DNA from 2 places in the Rhodopseudomonas sp. NSM genome. Region 1 is predicted to be linked to the other one. Evidence: predicted binding sites of a transcription regulator. Region 1 holds the regulator's gene; the other holds the start of a gene.

What was found. The regulator HrcA, encoded in region 1, represses chaperone genes, less so after heat shock. The targets are predictions, from matches to a motif close to GTTAGCACTCNCNNNNNGNGAGTGCTAAC.
Region 2: ACTZWT_RS11505 (co-chaperone GroES) is a predicted target of HrcA. The motif match lies at 3,200-3,228, and genes of this name have one in related genera.

The regions. Positions count from the first base shown of each region.
Region 1 covers NZ_JBQTCH010000006.1:98,362-109,432, forward strand. Annotated here, with positions in the region: gene ACTZWT_RS16325 (penicillin-binding protein activator) at 1-7, shown strand, start outside; gene hemW (radical SAM family heme chaperone HemW) at 117-1,289, opposite strand; gene rdgB (RdgB/HAM1 family non-canonical purine NTP pyrophosphatase) at 1,279-1,911, opposite strand; gene rph (ribonuclease PH) at 1,963-2,676, opposite strand; gene hrcA (heat-inducible transcriptional repressor HrcA) at 2,839-3,927, shown strand; gene grpE (nucleotide exchange factor GrpE) at 4,023-4,643, shown strand; gene ACTZWT_RS16355 (hypothetical protein) at 4,644-5,582, opposite strand; gene dnaK (molecular chaperone DnaK) at 5,982-7,883, shown strand; gene dnaJ (molecular chaperone DnaJ) at 8,024-9,163, shown strand; gene ACTZWT_RS16370 (class I SAM-dependent methyltransferase) at 9,257-9,859, shown strand; gene ACTZWT_RS16375 (NADPH-dependent FMN reductase) at 9,999-10,580, shown strand; gene pyrF (orotidine-5'-phosphate decarboxylase) at 10,587-11,071, shown strand, end outside.
Region 2 covers NZ_JBQTCH010000003.1:681,168-692,238, forward strand. Annotated here, with positions in the region: gene ACTZWT_RS11495 (hypothetical protein) at 1-884, opposite strand, end outside; gene groL (chaperonin GroEL) at 1,016-2,659, opposite strand; gene ACTZWT_RS11505 (co-chaperone GroES) at 2,838-3,155, opposite strand; gene ACTZWT_RS11510 (usg protein) at 3,596-3,880, shown strand; gene ACTZWT_RS11515 (hypothetical protein) at 3,912-5,624, opposite strand; gene ACTZWT_RS11520 (EAL domain-containing protein) at 6,258-8,888, shown strand; gene ACTZWT_RS11525 (NupC/NupG family nucleoside CNT transporter) at 8,925-10,175, opposite strand; gene ACTZWT_RS11530 (RuBisCO large subunit C-terminal-like domain-containing protein) at 10,367-11,071, shown strand, end outside.

The DNA.
Region 1 (11,071 bases):
GGCTTAGTTCAGCCGGTCATTCCGGGACGCCGCACAGCGGTGAGCCCCGGAATCCCGCGGTGATGAGAACTGAGATTCCGGGGTCGTGCCTTGCGGCGCGCCCCGGAATGACAACTTCACGCCGCCAGATCCGCCACCACCGCATCGAGCACCGGGAAACCGGCCTGCGTCACGCGCAGCCTGCCGTCGGCGTCGACGATGATGGCGCCTTCCTCGCGCAGGATCGCGATCCGCGATGGATCGAGCGATCGACCGGCGAGCGCCTGATAGCGCCGCGGGTCGATGCCTTCGGCGAGCCGCAGGCCCATCAGCAGGAATTCGTCGGCGCGCTCTTCGCTGTTGAGGCGGTCGTCGGTCACCACGCCGGTGCCGCTGGCCTCGACCCGCATCAGCCAGCTCTCCGGTCGTTTTTCGGTGGCGACGGCGTAGCGCGTGCCGCCTATGTCGAGCCGGCCATGCGCGCCGGGGCCGATCCCGGCATATTCCTGACCGCGCCAGTACACGAGATTATGCTTGCACTCGGCGCCGGGGCGGGCGTGATTGGAAATCTCATAGGCGGGTAGTCCGAGCTCGGCGCAGACCGATTGCGTGACATCGTAGAGTGCGCGCGATGCGGATTCGTCCGGCGTCTGCAATTTGCCGGCGCGATGCAGCGCAAAGAACGGCGTCTCGGCTTCGATGGTGAGTTGATACAGCGACAGATGCTCGGCGGCTTCGCCGATCGCGCGGCGCAGCTCGGCCTCCCACATCGCCGGCGTCTGCCCCGGACGCGCATAGATCAGGTCGAACGAGTAGCGGTCGAATGCCGAGCGGGCGATCGCCACCGCGTCCATCGCTTCCTGCGCGCTATGCAGCCGGCCGAGCGTTTTCAGCGAAACGTCGTCGAGCGCCTGCACGCCGAGCGAGACGCGGTTGACGCCGGCTGAGCGATAGCCGCGAAACCGCGTCGCCTCGACGCTGGTCGGGTTGGCCTCGAGCGAGACTTCGGCGTCCGGCGCAACGCGCCAATGCTTGCCGATCGCATCCAGGATCGCGCCGACGGTCGAGGGCTGCATCAGCGACGGCGTGCCGCCGCCGAGAAAGATCGAGGTGACCTCGCGCGGACCGATGCGCTGCGCGGTCGTCTCGATCTCGCGCGCGAAAGCGCGGGCGAAGCGGTCCTCGTCGATCGCGGCGTGGCGGACATGGCTGTTGAAGTCGCAATACGGGCATTTCGACAGGCAGAACGGCCAGTGCACGTAGACACCAAAGGCTTGGACGCCGAAGGCGCGATCCGGATCAGCGCGCAAGGCAGATCTCCGCCAGTTTGACGAAGGCGCGGGCGCGATGCGACAGGCCGAGCCCGAGCGGCGGCAGGCCGTGCTTCTCGATGCTGGTCATTTCGCCGAAGGTTCGCTCATGCCCCTCCGGCAGGAAAATCGGGTCGTAGCCGAAGCCGGCGGTGCCGCGCGGCGGCCAGACCAGCGTGCCGTCGGCGCGCGCCTCCACCTCTTCGACGTGGCCGTCAGGCCAGGCGACGCACAGCGCCGAGACGAAATGCGCGCCGCGCTGCGCCGGCGCGGTGGCGCCGCGCTCCTGCAGCAGCCGTTCGATGCGCGCCATCGCGGCGTTGAAATCCTTGCCCTCGCCGGCCCAGCGCGCGGAAAATATTCCAGGCGCGCCGTCGAGCGCATCGACGGCCAGGCCAGAATCATCAGCGAATGCAGGCAATTGCGCCGCCTGCGCGGCGGCCTCGGCCTTGATGCGGGCATTGGCGCGGAAGTTGTCGCCGGTTTCGTCCGGCTCGCCGAGGCTGAGTTCGCCGGCCGACACCGCCGCGATGCCGTAAGGGGCCAGCAGTTCCCGCATCTCGGCGAGCTTGCCGGGATTGTGGGTCGCGATCACGAGCTGGCCGCTGATTCGTCGATGCATGGCGGCGCTAGCGTAGCTCAGGAGCGGCCGCGAATGGGTGGCAAGAATGACTCACGCCACCGCCATTTTCTGCAGATCGACCAGCCGCGCCACGCCCTTCTGCGCCAGCGCCATCAGCGCCAGGAACTCGTCCTGCGAGAACGGGGTCTTTTCGGCGGTACCCTGCACCTCGACGATCCGGCCGTCGCCGGTCATGACGAAATTGGCGTCGGTTTCGGCCTCGGAATCCTCGGCGTAATCGAGGTCGAGCACCGGCGTGCCGTTGTAGATGCCGCAGGAGATCGCGGCGACGTTGTCGCGCATCACATTGCCCTTGAGCATGTTGCGCGTCTTCATCCAGGCGAGGCAGTCGGCCAGCGCCACCCAGGCGCCGGTGATCGAGGCGGTCCGGGTGCCGCCGTCGGCCTGTAGCACGTCGCAATCGACCGTGATCTGGCGCTCGCCGAGCGCCTGCAGGTCGACGATGGTGCGCAGCGAGCGGCCGATCAGACGCTGGATCTCGACGGTGCGGCCGTTCTGCTTGCCGGCCGCGGCCTCGCGACGGGTGCGTTCCAGCGTGGCGCGGGGCAGCATGCCGTATTCGGCCGTCACCCAGCCGCGGCCCTGGCCCTTCAGCCACGGCGGCAGCCGCTCTTCGAGGGTCGCCGTCACCAGCACATGGGTGTCGCCGAATTTTACCAGGCAGGAGCCCTCGGCGTATTTCACGACGCCCCGCTCCAGCGAAACGGCGCGCAGTTCGTCGGGCGCACGGCGGCTTGGCCGCATGGGAATTCTCCGTCAATTTCGGGAAATGGCGATCCGGGCTGCTTTTAGGGGCGGAGCGCTCCAGCGGCAAGGGCGGTCGCCCAAAGCGGTTGCTCATGGCCAGACTCCCGACTTGTAACCTGACGCCGGCGACGACAGATTAGAACGGCAACGGAGGACAAGTTGGCTCATCATGAACCGATCGGCCTGATCGCGCCCAATACCGGACTGGCGCAGCTCAACGAGCGCTCGCGGGATATCTTTCGCCAGATCGTCGAAAGCTACCTCGCGACCGGGGAGCCGGTCGGCTCGCGCAATATCTCCCGGCTGATCTCGATGCCGCTGTCGCCGGCCTCGGTGCGCAACGTCATGGCCGATCTGGAACAGCTCGGCCTGATCTACGCGCCGCACACCTCCGCCGGCCGGCTGCCGACCGAACTCGGCCTGCGCTTTTTCGTCGATGCGCTGATGCAGGTCGGCGACCTGACCGAGCCGGAGCGGCAATCGATCCAGGCGCAGCTCTCGTCCGTTGGGCAGGCCAAAACCGTCGAGGCCGCGCTCGGCGAAGCGCTGACCCGGCTGTCCGGCCTGACCCGGGCGGCCGCCGTGGTGCTGACCGCCAAATCCAACGTCCGGCTCAAGCACATCGAATTCGTCCGGCTGGAGCCGGAGCGCGCGCTGGTGATCCTGGTCGCCGAAGACGGCCAGGTCGAGAACCGGGTGCTGGTGCTGCCGCCGGGCGTGCCGTCATCGGCGCTGACCGAGGCATCGAACTTCCTCAACGCCCGGATCCGCGGCCGGACGCTGGCCGAATCGCGGCTCGAGCTGGAAACCATGCTGTCGCAGGACCGCACCGAGCTCGATCAGCTGACCCAGAAGGTGATTTCGGCTGGAATCGCGAGCTGGTCGGGCGGCGACGGCGAGGATCGCCAGCTGATCGTGCGCGGCCACGCCAATCTGCTGGGGGATCTGCACGCGCTGGAAGACCTCGAACGGGTGCGGCGGCTGTTCGACGATCTCGAAACCAAGCGCGGCGTGGTCGATCTGCTCGGCCGCGCCGAGAGCGCCGAGGGCGTGCGGATCTTCATCGGCTCGGAGAACAAGCTGTTCTCGCTGTCCGGTTCCTCGACCATCATCGCGCCCTATAGCGACGGCGCCGGCCATATCGTCGGCGTGCTCGGCGTGATCGGTCCGACCCGGCTGAACTACGCGCGGGTGATCCCGATGGTCGACTACACCGCGCGCATCGTCAGCCAGATGCTGGGCGGCTGAGACGCCGCCAAGCTTGATTTTGGCGGCGCAAACCACGATATCCCGGCCAGCCCAATTCCCGACCGATCCAGACGAAATTTCGAAAAGGTAGCGTGATGACCGATTCCAACGGACCGAAGGACAACAACCAGGACCAGCCGCAGGCCGCTGCCGATCCGGTGGTTTCCAAGCCGTACATCATGCCGGACGACCCGGAAGAAGGTGCGAACGAAGCGCTGGTCAAGGAAGCCGCCGAGGCGCGCGACAAGATGCTGCGCACGCTGGCGGAGATGGAGAATCTGCGCCGCCGGACCCAGAAGGAGGTCGCCGATGCGCGGACCTACGGCGTCAGCGCCTTCGCCCGCGACGTGCTCGAGATCGCCGACAATCTGCAGCGCGCGCTCGACGCCGTGCCGGCCGAAGCCCGCGCCAATGCCGACGCCGGTCTCAAGGGACTGATCGAGGGCGTCGAACTCACCGAGCGGTCGCTGATCAACGCGCTGGAAAAGAATGGCGTCCGGAAGTTCGATCCGCAGGGCGAGAAGTTCGATCCCAACTTCCAGCAGGCGATGTACGAAGTTCCGGATCCGTCGGTGCCGGCCGGCACGGTGGTGCAGGTGGTGCAGGCCGGATTCATGATCGGCGAGCGCGTGCTGCGCCCGGCGCTGGTCGGCGTTTCAAAGGGCGGCGCGAAGCCCGCGCCCGCAGCCGCCAACGGCACCGACACCAGCGCCTGATCAGCGCGCCTTCAGCCCGTCGCGGACCTTGCGGAAGCGCGGAAACGCGTCGGACCAGCGGTCGCGCGGCGAGCTGCCGATCACCCGCATCGCCACGCTGGCATTGCCGAACCGCAGCCACTGCACCACGGTGACGGGTGTGTTGTCCTTGCCGCTGACGGCGTCGATCCGGGTCTCGAAGCCCGGCGAGCCGTCGATCCGCATCGGTTCGGACGTTGTGATCCTGGCATCGCGCAGACCCGGAATGGTGGCGGCGGCCTGCTGGGCGAAGCGGGCGCGATCGTCGGTCTGCTCCGGCACCGAGCCGATCAGGCCCAGCACCATGAACGGCGCGCCTTCGATGCCGGTGTCCTCGTTGCCGTCGGCGAGCAGCAGCGCGGCGCCGGGCGCCAGCGTGCGCACGGTCTTGAAGTCGCCCAGTTCGCGGATGTCGAACGGCATCTGCGCGACCTGCTCCTCGACCGGCACCTGCTGCCGCACCGAGACGGAGCTCAGCATTTTCTTCACGGCCTCGTCCGAGTAGGTCTTGGCCTCGCTGTCGGCGACCTGCACCGCCACATAGCCGGAGAACGCCTTGCTGCCCGACACGATCAGCGAGTAGCGACGGACCTTGTCGGCGCCGACGACGCCGTCCTCGGCCGTGTAGTAGGCGGTGCCTGCGGCGGTCTCCAGGCTCTCGGGTTTCACCTTGCCCATCGCGCCTTCCGGCACCGCCTTGAAGGCCGCCTCGACCTCGGTGAAGGCCGGGCCCGGCAATTCCGCCAACAGCACCTTGGCGCCGTGGCCGGCGGATTCGAAGCCGAGGAAGGCCTTCGACTCGGTCATTCCCGGCATCGGCGTGAGGCCGACGCGGATGCCACGTGGATAGATGGTGTCGGCGACTGCGGGCGTCGCGGCAAGCACCAGGGCAAAGGCGAGGAGGCGCGCTATCTGTCTCATGGTGGGCTCTACTGAAGTCGCATTGAGGCCGTTCGATGGTTGGTGGCGGCTGCCCGTCGGGGCGATCGCACGGGCGAAGATGCGACGGCCGAAGGGCACCTGATCACGTCCTGACGTCCGGTCAAGGCGCAACCGCACACTGGGACGACCGGCCGCAAGCGGACCCCTTTTGCCGTGCTGCAAAACCACCGCCCCCGGCGGCGCGTCGGAGCCCGATGATGATTCATCAAAGCCGATGTTTTCGTAGGCGAGGCCGCCCGCCAGTCCTTGCAGCCCCCACCCCCCCCTCCTATATGAGGCTCACCGCCGCACAATCGCGAGCATTTGATATTTGGGGGTTGGGGCTGGTGCGCCGTCAGGGCCCGCCCGACTCGCCGCAAAAAGAAGGATATGAGCACCATGGGAAAGGTCATCGGGATCGATCTCGGCACCACCAATTCGTGCGTCGCCGTCATGGACGGCAAGAATTCCAAGGTCATTGAGAACGCAGAGGGCATGCGCACGACCCCCTCGATCGTCGCATTCAGCGACGACGGAGAGCGGCTGGTCGGTCAGCCCGCCAAGCGCCAGGCCGTCACCAATCCCGAGCGCACCTTCTTCGCCGTGAAGCGCCTCGTCGGTCGTCGCTACGACGACCCGATGGTCGAGAAGGACAAGAAGCTCGTTCCCTACAAGATCGTCAAAGCCTCCAATGGCGACGCCTGGGTCGAGGCCGACGGCCAGACCTATTCGCCCTCTCAGGTTTCCGCCTTCATTCTGCAGAAGATGAAGGAGACCGCGGAGGCGCATCTCGGCCAGAAGGTCGATCAGGCGGTGATCACCGTCCCCGCTTACTTCAACGACGCCCAGCGTCAGGCCACCAAGGACGCCGGCAAGATCGCCGGCCTCGAGGTGTTGCGCATCATCAACGAGCCGACCGCGGCGGCGCTGGCCTACGGCCTCGACAAGACCAAGGCCGGCACGATCGCGGTCTACGACCTCGGCGGCGGCACCTTCGACGTCTCGATCCTGGAGATCGGCGACGGCGTGTTCGAAGTGAAGTCGACCAATGGCGACACCTTCCTCGGCGGTGAAGACTTCGACATGCGTCTGGTCAGCTACCTCGCCGACGAATTCCAGAAGGAGCAGGGCATCAACCTGCGCAACGACAAGCTGGCGCTGCAGCGGCTCAAGGAAGCCGCCGAGAAGGCCAAGATCGAGCTGTCGTCGACAACCCAGACCGAGATCAACCTGCCGTTCATCACCGCGGACCAGTCCGGTCCGAAGCATCTGACGATGAAGCTCACCCGCGCCAAGTTCGAAGCGCTGGTCGACGATCTGGTGCAGAAGACGATCGAACCTTGCCGCAAGGCGCTGAAGGATGCCGGCCTCACCGCCGGCGAGATTGGCGAAGTGGTGCTGGTCGGCGGCATGACCCGCATGCCGAAGGTCCAGGAAGTCGTGAAGCAATTGTTCGGCAAGGAGCCGCACAAGGGCGTCAACCCGGACGAAGTCGTGGCGATCGGCGCCGCGATCCAGGCCGGCGTGCTGCAGGGCGACGTCAAGGACGTGCTGCTGCTCGACGTCACCCCGCTGTCGCTGGGCATCGAGACGCTGGGTGGCGTGTTCACCCGGATCATCGAGCGCAACACCACGATCCCGACCAAGAAGAGCCAGGTGTTCTCGACCGCGGAAGACAATCAGAACGCGGTCACCATCCGGGTCTTCCAGGGTGAACGCGAAATGGCGGCCGACAACAAGATCCTCGGTCAGTTCGACCTGATGGGGATTCCGCCGGCGCCGCGCGGCATGCCGCAGATCGAGGTGACGTTCGACATCGACGCCAACGGCATCGTCAACGTCTCGGCCAAGGACAAGGCGACCGGCAAGGAGCAGCAGATCCGCATCCAGGCGTCGGGCGGCCTGTCGGATTCCGACATCGACAAGATGGTCAAGGACGCCGAAGCCAACGCCGCCGAGGACAAGCGCCGCCGCGAAGCGGTCGACGCCAAGAACCATGCCGATGCGCTGGTGCATTCCACCGAGAAGGCGCTGGCCGAGCACGGTTCGAAGGTCGCGGAGCCGGAGCGCCGTGCCATCGAGGACGCGCTCAGCGATCTGCGCGAGTCGCTCAAGAGTGACGACGCCGAGGTGATCAAGACCAAGACCAATACGCTGGCGCAGGCCTCGATGAAGCTCGGCGAAGCGATGTACACGCAGCAGGCGGAGTCCGACGCGGCCAAGCACGCCGCCAAGGAAGACATCGTCGACGCCGACTTCACCGAGGTCGACGACGACAAGAACAACAAGAAGTCAGCCTAAGGGCCGCATGACGGATAACGTAACCCCCATCTGACGAACGCGCTTGCGGACTTCAGGTGGGGGTTGCTTTCGTTGGGCCTGGGACTGCATGAAGCGTGCACGTTCCCTCGAGGGTCAATTGAATCGAGCAGGTTTGACGGATGTCCACCACCAAGCGTTGCTACTACGAAACCCTTGAAGTCGAGCGGAGCGCCGACGAATCGACGCTCAAAAGCGCCTTCCGCAAGCTCGCGATGAAATGGCATCCGGATCGCAATCCGGGCGATGCGTCGAGCGAGATCAAGTTCAAGGAAATCAACGAAGCCTACGAAATCCTCAAGGACGGCGACAAGCGCGCCGCCTATGACCGCTACGGCCATGCCGCCTTCGAACAGGGCATGGGCGGCGGCGGTCCCGGCTTCGGCGCCGGATTCGCCTCGTCGTTCTCCGATATCTTCGAAGACCTGTTCGGCATGGCCGGACAGCGCGGTCGCGGCACCGGCCGCGAGCGCGGCGCCGACCTGCGCTACAACATGGAGATCACGCTGGAGGACGCCTACAAGGGCAAGACCGCGCAGATCGAAATCCCGGTCTCGGTCACCTGCGAGTCCTGCTCTGGCATCGGCGCCAAGGCCGGCACCAAGCCGAAAACCTGCTCGACCTGCGGCGGCGCCGGCCGCGTCCGTCAGGCCCAGGGCTTCTTCACGCTGGAGCGCACCTGCCCGAGTTGCCAGGGCCGCGGCCAGATCATCGAAGACCCGTGTCCGTCCTGCTCAGGCTCCGGCCGTGTCACCCGTGAACGGACGCTGTCGGTCAACATTCCGCAGGGGGTCGAGGACGGTACCCGCATCCGTCTCGCCGGCGAAGGCGAGGCCGGCCTCCGTGGCGGGCCGCCCGGCGATCTCTACATCTTCCTGTCGCTCGCCTCGCACGCGATCTTCCAGCGCGACGGCGCCGATCTGCACTGCCGGGTGCCGATTTCGATGGTGACGGCGGCGCTGGGCGGTGAATTCGAGGTGCCGACGATCGAGCGCGGCAAAACCAAGGTGAAGGTGCCGTCGGGCACCCAGACCGGCCGGCGATTCCGCATTGCGGGAAAAGGCATGCCGGTGCTCCGTTCGCGTCAGGTCGGCGACATGTATGTCCAGGTTGCCGTGGAAACGCCGCAGAATTTGACCAAGAAGCAGCAGGAGCTGCTGGCCGAGTTCGAAAAATTATCCTCCGGTGCAACCCAACCGGAAGCTGCGGGTTTCTTCTCCAAGGTCAAGGACTTCTTCGGCTCCCGCGCGAACACTCCCTAACCGTCTAGCTTGACCGGCCGGGGAGTGCCCTATAGTTGTTCTGTAACAATAATTTGACACTGGGCCAAAATACCTCCCCGGTTTGGTAGCGGAATGGCTTTGCAGTCCTCGGTTCGCGCGTTGAAGAAGCAGCCCCGTCTCGACGACGAGGTTCGCTTCCTGCGTTCCTGGATCGAGAAGCCGTTGCACATGGGCGCGGTGATGCCGTCCGGCAAGCTGCTGGCCCGGACCATGGCGCAATATGTCGACATCCATTCCACCGGGCCGGTGATCGAACTGGGCCCGGGCACCGGCGCGATCACCAATGCGCTGGTCGAGCACGGCGTCGATCAGAAACGCCTGGTGCTGGTCGAATACAATCCGAGCTTCTGCGCGCTTCTGCGCGAACGCTATCCGCAAGCGACGATCGTCCAGGGCGATGCCTATCGGCTGCGCGATACGCTGTGGGACGTGCTGCCCGAGCCGGCCACCGCGGTGGTGTCGGGGCTTCCGCTCGTGACCAAGCCGATGCTGACCCGGATGAAGCTGATCCGCGATTCCTTCAATCTGCTCGAACCCGGCGCGCCGTTCGTGCAGTTCACCTATTCGGTTGCGCCGCCAATTCCGAAATCGCTGCCGGGCGTCGCCACCGAGGCGTCCGAGCGGATCTGGATGAACATCCCGCCTGCCCGGGTCTGGGTCTATCGCAAGGGCTGAGCCGTCGGCCGTGCCGCCGCTCGTGACAGCGCCTTTCCACAGACGCTGACGCTCCGGGAAAATCCGGCGTTCCTTCCCCTGACAACTTGGCTAAACAGGGCGCGGCCATGGTCGCGCTTGTCGGCAGGAGGTCGGCGTCATGTCAGCGGTGAAGATCCTCATCATTCCCGGCTCGTTGCGGACCGGCTCGCACAATGTGCGGCTGGCGGCCGCCGCCGCGTATGCATTCGTTCGCGCCGACATCGACGTCACCCGGCTGTCGCTGGCCGATTTTCCGCTGCCGATCTACGACGGCGACTTCGAAGCCAAATCCGGCGTGCCGGTCAATGCCATCAATCTGAAGCGGATGATCGGCGCGCATCACGGCGTGCTGATCGTCAGCCCGGAATACAATTCTGCGCCGCCGCCGCTGGTGAAGAACGCGATCGACTGGGTATCGCGGGTCGAGGACCCGCACGAGACCCAAGGTCAGGTGTTTCGAGAACGCGCCTTCGCGCTGGCGTCTGCCTCCGAAGGCAAACTCGGCGGCGCGCGTTGCCTCGCCGCGCTGCGGCTGATCCTGTCGGGCTGCCGCGCGCCGGTGATTCCCAATCAGCTCGCGCTCTCCTTCGCGCATCAGGCCTATGACGACACCGATCGGCTGAAACTTCCCGCCGACGTCGCCGCGCTGCAGGCGATGGTGCGGCAACTGATCGACTTCGCCCAACAGATGATGAGGTAACAGGTCATGGCGCAAGCCGACCCCGCCGATCGCGACCGGCTGATCGTTGCATTGGATGTGCCCGGCGTCGACACCGCGAAAGCGATGATCGACAAGCTCGGCGACAGCGTCGGCTTCTACAAGATCGGCTATCAGCTCGCCTATGCCGGCGGGCTCGCGCTGGTGCCGCAACTGGTCGATGCCGGCAAGAAGGTGTTCGTCGATCTCAAGCTGCACGACATCGGCAACACCGTGGCGCGCGGCGTCGAGAGCCTGAGCTCGCTCGGCGCCACCTTCCTCACCGTGCACGCCTATCCGCAAACGATGAGAGCCGCGGTCGAGGCGCGCGGCACCTCGGGGCTGAAGATCCTCGCCGTCACGGTGCTGACCTCCTACGACGATGCCGACCTCACCGATGCCGGCTACGCGCTCGGCGTGCGCGACCTCGTCGAGGCGCGCGCGCGGCAGGCGCTGGCGATCGGCGCCGACGGGCTGGTGTGCTCGCCCGAAGA
Region 2 (11,071 bases), on a different contig from region 1:
TCGCCAAGAAAAGTGCCGTTTGGCGAAGAAATGGCGGGCATACGTTCGTCTTCAATTGCCTCCACCAAGCCCTTCAAGAGATCGGCCGTCCCCTGTACGTATTCCTTGGTGAATACCTCCAGCCGGTTTCCGTCTCCGTCGATTCCATTGCGATGCACGCAATGATGTCGATATTCGATTGCTTGCAGGAGCTTCTCTCGCCCGTCATCCCCTAGAATTTTGAATAGGTCGACTTTGAATGCCGCGTTGTAGAGCGATCGAACTCTTGGAATGTTGTGGTAGACAAGAGACTTTAAGTAATTTCGCACTTTTGTCTTGACGAATTCGGGATCGGAAATGATCTGGACTAAAGTGAATTTTTCACGCGTAAGATCGGAGTCAGAAGCTAACAGCCGCAGTAAAATCTCATTTTCTTCCATCACTGCATTGATCAGTGTATCTGCGAGATATGCCTCAAGTGCACTCACCAATTGGGCGAAGATCATTCTATTCAGCAAGTGGGCGCCGTTGCCGCCGTGTTCCTTTAAAAGGTCCGCTGTGTGGTGATATGTGTCTAAGAAGATTCCAGTTGGGTCATCAGGGACTGCGTAGCTTGCCCAATCATCCTCGTCTGGCCGTGAGAAAAATGCCATGTCGGCGTTGACGTGAGTGTCAGGAAATTCATCCAGTGTCACCTCACAATGACCGCCACTATTAAAGACGTAGGCTTGAAACTCCGAGCTGCATCTCGGACAAACTACTTCTGTCGATCCCTCTGACATCATGTCAGACGAACGTTCCATCGCCGACCAGTCAGGCTCTGGCACTTCAACTGAGGTTGATGTCAATTGCTTACATTCAGGGCATTGAAACGTCACGTCCGTTTCAAACCGTTGTGCGACCATTTTGATTCCCTGGCTGCTGCTTTAGTCGAAGTTGCTAAGTTGTAAGATAGAATGTCTTCCCCCAAACAAAAACCCCGGCGTTTCCGCCGGGGTTCTGCATTGCGTAGTTCGCGTGGAGCGAAGTGGCCGGATCAGAAATCCATGCCGCCCATGCCGCCGCCCGGGGGCATGCCGCCGGCGCCGGCGCCACCCTTCTTCGGGAGTTCGGCGACCATCGCTTCGGTGGTGATCAGCAGCGCGGCAACGGAGGCCGCGTTCTGGATTGCGGTGCGGACCACCTTGGTCGGGTCGATGATGCCCTTCTTGACCAGGTCGCCGTACTCGCCGGTCTGGCTGTCGAAGCCGTAGTTGTACTGGTCCTTCTCGAGCACCTTGCCGACGATCACCGAGCCGTCTTCGCCGGCGTTGATGGCGATCTGGCGGGCCGGGGCGGAGAGCGCCTTGCGGACGATCTCGACGCCGGTCTTCTGGTCGTCATTCGCGGTCTTGATGCGCTTGAGCTGCTCGGAGGCGCGCAGCAGAGCGACGCCGCCGCCCGGGACGATGCCTTCCTCGACCGCGGCGCGGGTGGCGTGCATCGCGTCGTCAACGCGATCCTTGCGCTCCTTGACCTCGATCTCGGTGGCGCCGCCGACGCGGATCACCGCGACGCCGCCGGCGAGCTTGGCCAGACGCTCCTGCAGCTTCTCGCGGTCGTAGTCCGAGGTGGTTTCCTCGATCTGCGCCTTGATCTGCGCGACGCGGGCCTCGATGTCGGCCTTCTTGCCGGCGCCGTTGACGATCGTGGTGTTTTCCTTGTCGATCATCACCTTCTTGGCCTTGCCGAGCATCTGGAGCGTGACGTTCTCCATCTTGATGCCGAGGTCTTCCGAGATCGCCTGGCCGCCGGTCAGGATCGCGATGTCCTGCAGCATCGCCTTGCGGCGATCGCCGAAGCCCGGCGCCTTGACGGCCGCGACCTTCAGGCCGCCACGCAGGCGGTTGACGACGAGGGTGGCGAGGGCTTCGCCTTCGACGTCCTCGGCGACGATCACCAGCGGCTTGCCGGTCTGCACCACGGCTTCGAGCAGCGGCAGCAGTTCGTTGAGGTTGGAGAGCTTCTTCTCGTTGATCAGGATGTAGGCGTCGTCGAATTCGACGCGCATCTTGTCGGCGTTGGTGACGAAGTAGGGCGAGATGTAGCCGCGGTCGAACTGCATGCCCTCGACGACGTCGAGCTCGGTCTCTAGCGACTTGGCTTCCTCGACGGTGATGACACCCTCGTTGCCGACCTTCTTCATCGCGTCCGACAGGAACTTGCCGATTTCGGCATCGCCGTTCGCCGAGATGGTGCCGACCTGGGCGATCTCCTCGTTCGAGGTGACCTTCTTGGAGTTCTTGACGAGATCGGCGACGACGGCTTCGACCGCGAGGTCGATGCCGCGCTTCAGATCCATCGGGTTCATGCCGGCGGCGACGGCCTTGCCGCCTTCGCGGACGATCGCCTGGGCCAGCACGGTCGCGGTGGTGGTGCCGTCACCGGCCGCGTCGGCCGACTTCGAGGCCACTTCGCGCACCATCTGGGCGCCCATGTTCTCGAACTTGTCCTCGAGCTCGATCTCCTTGGCGACTGTGACGCCGTCCTTGGTGATGCGGGGCGCGCCGAACGACTTGTCGAGCACGACGTTGCGGCCCTTGGGGCCGAGCGTGACCTTCACCGCATTGGCGAGAATGTCCACGCCGCGCAGCATGCGGTCGCGGGCGTCGACGCCGAATTTGACTTCTTTAGCTGACATATGAGGTTTCCCTGAAAACTGGTTGTGGACCTCATCCTGAGCAGCCGGCCCGGCCGAAGGGCGGGGCGGCGTCTCGAAGGATGATCTGGTTGAACGTTGCGTGGCTCACCCTTCGAAACGCCCCGGCTTCGCTCTTCGAGCTGCGCCGCGGCTCCTCAGGGTGAGGGCTTTGCGTGCGTCAGGCCGCCTTCTTCTTGGCGGGGGCGACGTCGGTGATGACGCCCATGATGTCGCTTTCCTTCATGATCAGCAGCTCCTTGCTGTCGATCTTGACTTCGGTGCCCGACCACTTGCCGAACAGCACCCGGTCACCGACCTTGAGGTCGATCGGGATCAGCTTGCCGGCTTCGTCGCGGCCACCCGGGCCGACGGCGACGATCTCGCCCTGCGAAGGCTTTTCCTTGGCCGAGTCAGGAATGATGATACCGCCAGCGGTCTTCTCTTCGGCGTCGATGCGCTTGACCACGACGCGGTCGTGAAGCGGACGGAAATTCATGCAGATCCTCCTAAGTTTCTGAACAGTTTTCAGAATTTCTGGAAATTGGCAGTCGTGCCCGGCGAGTGCCAAGCCGACATTGAGGACATAATCCGCCGCATTCGGAGAGACAAGGGTGGATAGCAGAAAAATTGGCACTCGGGGGGAACTTCTGCCAATTCCCCTGATCAGGATTAATGCAACGACGCCACCCGCGGCCTCCCCACGACTTCCCGTCGGCTGCTAGCACTTCCCGTAAGTCGCTGCCAACGCTGACATTTTACACAGAACGTTAAACTTTTGGGCTTGAGATCAGTTACTTCGTGACGTCACAATTGAGGCCACCCACCGGCGGAAGTGGAGACCGGACCCGGCGGGCAGTCAGAACGAGCTGCAGGGCACATCGACGACGCAAGCCGGTCACCACTTTTGCTGAATGCGCTCTAGCCCAGGAGGTTGGCATGGACGGACAAGGTGCGGTTTCTGAAGACTTCAAGAAACAGGTGCTCGGCTATGGTTTGACCACGGCGGAAATTCTCTATCGCCGCCCGGATCGCAACTGGCTGCTGCAGAGCTACACCTGGCAGAACTACGACCTGTTTCCGCACTTTCCGGCGCTGAAGGACTTCCTGTCGTTCTGGGAAAAGGAGCTCGAGGGACCGCTGTTCTCTGTCACCGTGGCGCATTCGAAGCTGATCAAGCCAGCCGAGCTGCGCACCGTCGACGGCGTGTTCCGGCTGCATTGAACGGCAAAGGCGAGGCAGCCCGCGGACGGGCTCAGTCGGTCCGCGGGCCGGCTGCCGCCGTCGGCCGCAGCGCCGGCGGGTTCGGGTCGTAGGCCGACCAGAATCCGGCGTCGCGCTGATACTGGCAGATCCGCTGGGTCACGCCGGCCAGCTTGATCCAGCGCCGTAGCGCGTCGTCATAGTCCATCTGCTTGTCGTCGAGGCGCCAGCCCGGCGGCGACCAGCCGGAATTGCCGTTGATGGTCGGCAGGCCGATCCGCATCGAGATCCACATCGCGTCGACTTCCTTGAGCGAGATGTCGGACGGCGGTCCCGAATTGACCACGAACACCTCGCAATCGGCCGGCGGCGCCGGCACCGCAGCGAGCCGCGCGAGCTCGTCGCGTCGCGACAATTCACCGGGCTGCAGGTTGATCTGCTCGATCAGGCAGACCGCCAGCACCAGCGCCGCGATCGCCTGCCGCGTCCGCAGCCGGCCGAGCGGCGCGGTGGTGATCCAATAATGCAGCAGCACGGCCAGCCCGGTCACCATCCACAGATGCACCAGCAACTGGATTCGCCCGGCGGCCCGGATCGCCACGGCGCCGGGCACGATCTGGTAGGGGATCCAGAACACGCTGAACGTGCCGACGCGGAAGGTGAACAGCCACGATAGCGCCCAGACCGCGACGCAGGCGACGCCGACGACGAGTTGCCACGGCATCGCTTCGCCCGGCCGTCGCGCCCTGCGCACGACGACAACCAGCGCCACGGCCGCCGCCGTCAGCAGCGGCGTCACGGCGAGAACCCGCTCGTGGTCGGTCTTGCCGAGCAGGAGGTCGACCAGCCAGCCCCACATCAGGTTGGTGTGGCTGACGTTGATCAGGTCCTTGGGGAACGGCGCGTAGCTGAGAAATTCACGATACGACCGGCCCGACAATTCGTGCAGCGCCGGCAGATAGATCACGACCAGCGGCGCCACGCCCACCGCGAAGCCGAGCGCGGCCGCGGCGAGCATCGCGGCGCACGGCCGGATGTTGGTCCAGAGCAGCGCCACCATGGCGCGCCACCGCAGCACGGCGACGGCGCACAAGGCGAACAGCGCGGTGAAGACGAACAGCCACGCGACGTAGAACAGGGTCGAAAACAACAGGCCGAACAGCAGCCCGGCCAGCGCGGCGCGGACCAGCGACCACCGCGTCGGCCGCGGGAAATCCTCGATCGCCCACAGCGCCAGCAGCATGATGCAGGGCACGTAATACAGCGCGAAGAAATTCGGATGCCCCTCGGCGGTCTTGAACATCAGATTGTTGGGAAACGTGATCAGGACCGCGGCGCAGATCGCGATCGCAGGCGACAGCCGCAGATAGCGCACCAGAATCACCAGGCTGGCGACGAAACAGGCCAGCGACAGCGCGATCGCGAACACCTGCGAGGCGAGGAAGGGATCGAGGCCGAGCGTGCGGAGCGCCGAATAGGGCAGGATGTCGAGCAGGAAGGCGTCGGTGTAGCCAAGCACGTTCTTCTGCGGGAAATAGAACGGCGGCGACAGGAATTCGGCGCGCCCGCGCAGCGCGTTGAACAGATGCTCGTGCAGATAGGCGATCAGCCGTCCGTCGCCGGGACTGCCGAAGATCCAGTCGAACGACGACAGCAGGCTGGAGCGGAAAGCGATCGCGGCGGCCGCGGCCCATGCGACCAGCCCGGCAAGGAGGGTGCGCAGCCCGAGCGAGCCCGCCTGATCGCGCAACGTTGTGACTGGCAATCCGATCTCCGCAACTCAGGTGACGGCTGATCGATTGCGAAGCGGTATTCCACTCGGTCGAGACATCCAGCTCGTTGGAACCACACTGATAGCATCATTGAGGAAAAACGAAGAAGCCGGGCGGGCCTGCCCGGAGCGCATTTTTTCATATTCTAAGGGGATTTCCTGACGCGCGCGGGGGTGGACGAGGTGGCGCCCGATCCCGTCCTGTTTCGCGACATTGCCCTGGAGGGCGTGGCACGTCCGGCCGGACGAACGGGCGGTGCGCGATCCGTCCGCCGGATCGTCCCGCCGAGGGCGGCATCGGCGCCGGCGGACGTCGCGCTACCGCTGCTCCCGCGAGTTGCCCGCAAGATGCAACCGGACAGCTGGAATTGGGGGCGGCGACACCGGCCGCAGGCTTCGAGCCGGTGATGGCCACCGCGGAGCCTTCGGTCCGCTTGCCGTGCATCCGATCTGCGTTCCGCCGTTTATGCGATGGCCGGCAACGGATTACTAAGCATGAAAGTCCCGCCGCGCGGGGGCGGGGATCGAACCAACCCTTTACTCATTAATTGAGCGAATAGGTTGTGCGAACACGCATGTATCCCGCTCGGGAAACTACGTAGTTTCCACAGGTATCAGGACGGGATGATGGGCACAAGGGATCGGTTCGTCGCGGGCGATCCGGAAATCAGGCTGGTTGCGCTCGAACACGCGAACGACGCCGTGGTGATCGTCGATTGCGATCGTCTGGTGCGGTATATCAACGTCGCGGCGGAGGCGATCTTCGGGCTGAATCGCACCGAGGTGCTCGGTCGGGAGGTCGGTGTGCTGGGCCCGCAACTAAGCGCGTATCTCGCGCAGCCGGAGTTCGGCGCGGTCGATGACGATAGCGCGCTCGGCGAAGCCGGTTGCGAAATCGCCATCAGCCGCGAGGATGGAACGAGCATTCGCGCCGCGGTGTCGGTCTCCCGCGTTCGGCTCGGCGGTGGCTACACCATCGCGTTCGTCCGCGACATCACGCGGGAATACGAGCAGCGCGAAGGGATGGCGCTGCTGACGTCGATCGCCGACCGAACCAGCCGCGCCTGCATCGTCACCGATCGCGAGCTCAACATCGTCTACACCAACGCCAGCTTCACGCGGCTGTTCGGATATTCGGCCGAGGAGGCCAAGGGGCGGCAGGCGGGCGATCTGCTCGCGGGCAGCTACACCGATCGCCGAACGCTTGCGACCCTGCAGTCCAGGGGCGTCGAGGACGAGGGCGGCGAAGAAGAGATCCTGCTCTACAACAAGGACGGCAACGAGATCTGGGTCTCGGCCGACGTCAAGGCGCTGCGCAACGGACGCGGGCGGATCTACCGCCGGTTCGCCCTGTTGACCGACATCTCCGAGACCGCGCAGTTGCGGTCGCTGCAGCAACTGACCCTGAGCGCGCTGGCCAATGAAATCCCGATCACCGAGATCGCGGACCGGATCTGCAGGTTCGTCGAGAAGATCGCGCCGGACGTGGTGTCCTCGCTGCTTCACATCGATTCCGGACTGCTTCGTCCGCTCGGCGGCCCGAGCCTTCCGGACGAATATTCGCGGGCTCTGGAAGGCATCGCGATCGGGCCGGAGATCGGATCGTGCGGGGCAGCAGCCTATTTCGGCGAGCCGGTGCTGACGACCGATATCGACAAGGATCCGCGATGGCAGCCGTACAAGGCGCTGCCGCTGGCCGCCGGGCTGCGCGCCTGCTGGTCTTCGCCGATCAAGGCCAAGGACGGCCGCGTGATCGGAACCTTCGCCTTCTATTTCAGGGAATGCCGCGGGCCGAGCCGCTGGCACGAGCGCATCGTCGAGGCCTGCCTGCATCTCGGCGCGCTGGCGATCGAACGCAAGGAAGCCCGCGCCCAGATCGCACGGCTCGCTTATTACGACATGCTGACGGGCCTGCCGAACCGCGCGCGTCTGCGCGATCTGATCGGCCAGGCAACCTCGGCCTGTCCGGTCGGGAAGCACGTCGCGCTGGCGTTCCTCGACGTCGACAATTTCAAGGACGTCAACGACACGCTCGGCCATGCGGCCGGCGATGATTTCCTGGTCGAGTTCGCGCAACGCCTGCGCAGACAGATTCAGCCGCGCGACATGCTCGCGCGGCTCGGCGGCGATGAATTCGTCATCGTCATGCCCGGGCGCGACGCGGCCGAAGCCGGGCTGGTCGCGTCGCGGATCGCCGACGCATTGGCGAAGCCGCTCGGGATCGGGACCCGGCAGGTGCCGATGTCCGCCAGCATCGGTATCAGCCTTTATCCGGACAACGCGACCGACATCGATACGTTGATCAGGCAGGCCGACACGGCGATGTATCAGGCCAAGCGCGCCGGGCGCTCGACCTATCGGTTCTTCAGCGAAGACATGAACGGCGTGGCCGAGGAGCGCATGGCCTACGGCGCAGCGTTGCGCAACGCGATCGCGCTCGATGCGCTCGAGCTGCACTATCAGCCGCAGGTCAGGACCTGCGACGGCGCCATCCATGGCGTCGAGGCGCTGGCGCGCTGGAACGATCCGGTGCTCGGCACGGTGTCGCCGGCGAAGTTCATCCCGCTCGCCGAGGAATGCGGGCTGATCGAACAGATCGCGCTGTGGTCGGTTCGCGCCGCGTGCCGGCAAATGGCGGCATGGCGGGAGCAGGGGCTGGATATCCCCTGCGTTTCCGTCAACCTGTCGCCGATCAATTTCCAGAACCGGAATCTCGCCGCGGTGGTATCCGACATCCTTGCCGAATTCCGGCTGCCGCCCGACGTGCTGATGCTCGAAGTGACCGAGGGCGTGATCCAGAACGAACGCTCGCTCGCGATCGAGACCATGAATGCGCTGCGCAGGCTCGGCGTCGGGCTGTCGCTCGACGATTTCGGCACCGGCTATTCAAGTCTCAGCCAGCTCGCGCAGCTGCCGATCCGCGAATTGAAGATCGATCGCGGCTTCATGAGCGACATCGAGCAGCAGTCGAGTGCGCGGGCGGTGGTGACCGCGGTCGTTCGTGTCGGCCAGAGCCTGCAACTGAGCGTGATCGCCGAGGGCGTCGAGACCGACGGGCAATTCGCGGTGCTGGCGGAGCTGGGATGCGACGCCGTCCAGGGCTTCCTCTACGCGCCGGCGCTGACGCCGGCCGCGTTCGAGCTCTGGCTGGTCGACTACAGCGCCCGGCGCGCGGAGGCGATGACCCGGCGTATCGCAGAAAAGTCGGCGGCTTCGTCGTCCGAGATTCGCGCCGCCGCCGTCAGGCGGCTGGGCTAGGCGGGCTTCGCAACGGCGTCGTTCGGAGCCACGGGTTTACGTCATCACGCCGACCACCGCGCCCATCAGGCAGGTGGTGAGGGTGCCGGAGACGATCGATTTCAGGCCGAGCGCGGCGATCTCCTCGCGGCGCTGCGGGGCCATCGCGGTGAGGCCGCCGAGCATGATGCCGAGGCTGCCGAAATTGGCGAAGCCGCACAGCGCATACAGCATGATCAGCCGCGAGCGCGGATCGAGCGCGTCGGGCGCGAGCTTCGACAGTTCGACATAGGCGATCAGCTCGTTGAGCACGGTCTTGATGCCCATCAGCGAGCCTGCGGTGACGGCCTGGGGCCACGGCAGGCCGAGCAGCCAGCACACCGGCGCCATCGCATAGCCCAGCATCCGCTGCAGCGAGATCGGCGCGCCGCCGATGTCCGGCAGAATGCCGAGCGCCGCGTTGGCGAGATACACCAGCGCCACCAGCACGATCAGCATCGCAATGATGTTGAGCAGCAGTTCGAGCCCGGCGGCGGTGCCTTTGACCACGGCGTCGATGCTGCTGACCGCGATCCGCTCCGGATCGGCCAGCGCGCCGCCGGTCGCGCGCGGCTCGGTCTCGGGCACCATGATCAGGCTGATCAGGATCGCCGCCGGCGCGCCGAGCACCGAGGCGATGACGAAATGCGCCGCCGCATCGGGCAGATGCGGCGCCAGCAGGGTGGCGTAGAGCACCAGCACGGTGCCGGCGATGCCGGCCATGCCGCCGGTCATCACCAGGAACAGCTCGCTGCGGGTGAGCTGCGCCAGATACGGCCGGATGAACAGCGGCGCCTCGACCATGCCGAGAAACACGTTGGCCGCGGTCGACAGCCCGACCGCGCCGCCGACGCCGAGCGTGCGCTCCAGCAGCCACGACATGCCGTGCACGATCGGCGGCAGGATCCTCCAGTAGAACAGCAGCGTGGTGAGCACGCTCATCACCAGCACGATCGGCAGCGCCTGGAAGGCGAGGATGAAATCCGCGCCGGGCGCCTTGACGTCGAACGGGGCCGCGCCGCCGCCGAGATAGCCGAACGCGAACGAGGTGCCGGCGCGGGTCGCCGCGGCGATCACGCCGACCGCCTCGTTGATCGCGCCGAAGGCTTGCGCCGCGCCCGGCAGCTTGAGCATCAGCGCGGCGGTGCCGATCGTCACCGCGAGCCCGATCACGATTTGGCGCAGCGAGACGCGGTCACGATGTTCGCCGCAGGCCCAGGCGAGCATCAGCAGCGCGAAGATTCCAACAGCAGATTGAAGTTGCAGCATCAGTCCCCCGCGCCATTATGCCGATGCCGGGCGCGGTGACCAGCATGGGTGGGGCAGATTCGATCTGCGACTTTGTGCTCAGGGCCTGACCGCGCGAGACGGCGTCGCGAAGTCTGCCGCATCGCGGCGCTGTCATGCGCGCCGTGCTAGAGAGGCCGTCGCGTCGGCGGGGCGCGGCGGGACGGCAGCGGATGACGAACGATCGAATCATCGCGACCTATCATGTGACGAGCGAGCCCGGACGGATCGCCGACCGCGCGCAGGGGCTCGCGATCGAGCAGAGCGTCGAATGCCCGCTCGATGCGATCGGCGACCCCTGGGTGTGCGACGCGATTCTCGGTCGTGTCGCGCGGATCGACGAGCTGGAGAGCGGCCGCTACGCGGTGCGAATCGCGCTGGCGTCCGCGACGGCGCCGGCGGAGCCCGGACAATTGATCAACATGCTGTTCGGCAACGCCTCGATCCAGCCCGACGTCGCGCTGGTCGATGTCGAACTGCCGCCGTCCTATCCCGAAGCGTTCGGCGGCCCGAAGCTCGGCCTCGACGGCATCCGCGCGCTGACCGGCGTGCACGGCCGGGCGCTGACCGCCTCGGCGCTGAAGCCGCAGGGACTCGCGCCCGCGGCGCTGGCCGCGATCGCGCGGCAACTCGCGGAGGGTGGCGTCGATCTGATCAAGGACGATCACGGACTCGCCGATCAGGCCTACAGCCCGTTCGCGGCCCGGATCGCCGCGGTCGGGGGCGCGGTGGACGCCGCCAATCAGGCGAGCGGACGGCGGACGCTGTACGCCCCGCACGTCACCGGCTCGCTCGACGACATGCGGCGCCAGCTCGACCTGATCCGTGCAGAAAGTATCCCCGCGCTGATGATGATGCCGATGATCGTCGGGCTGTCG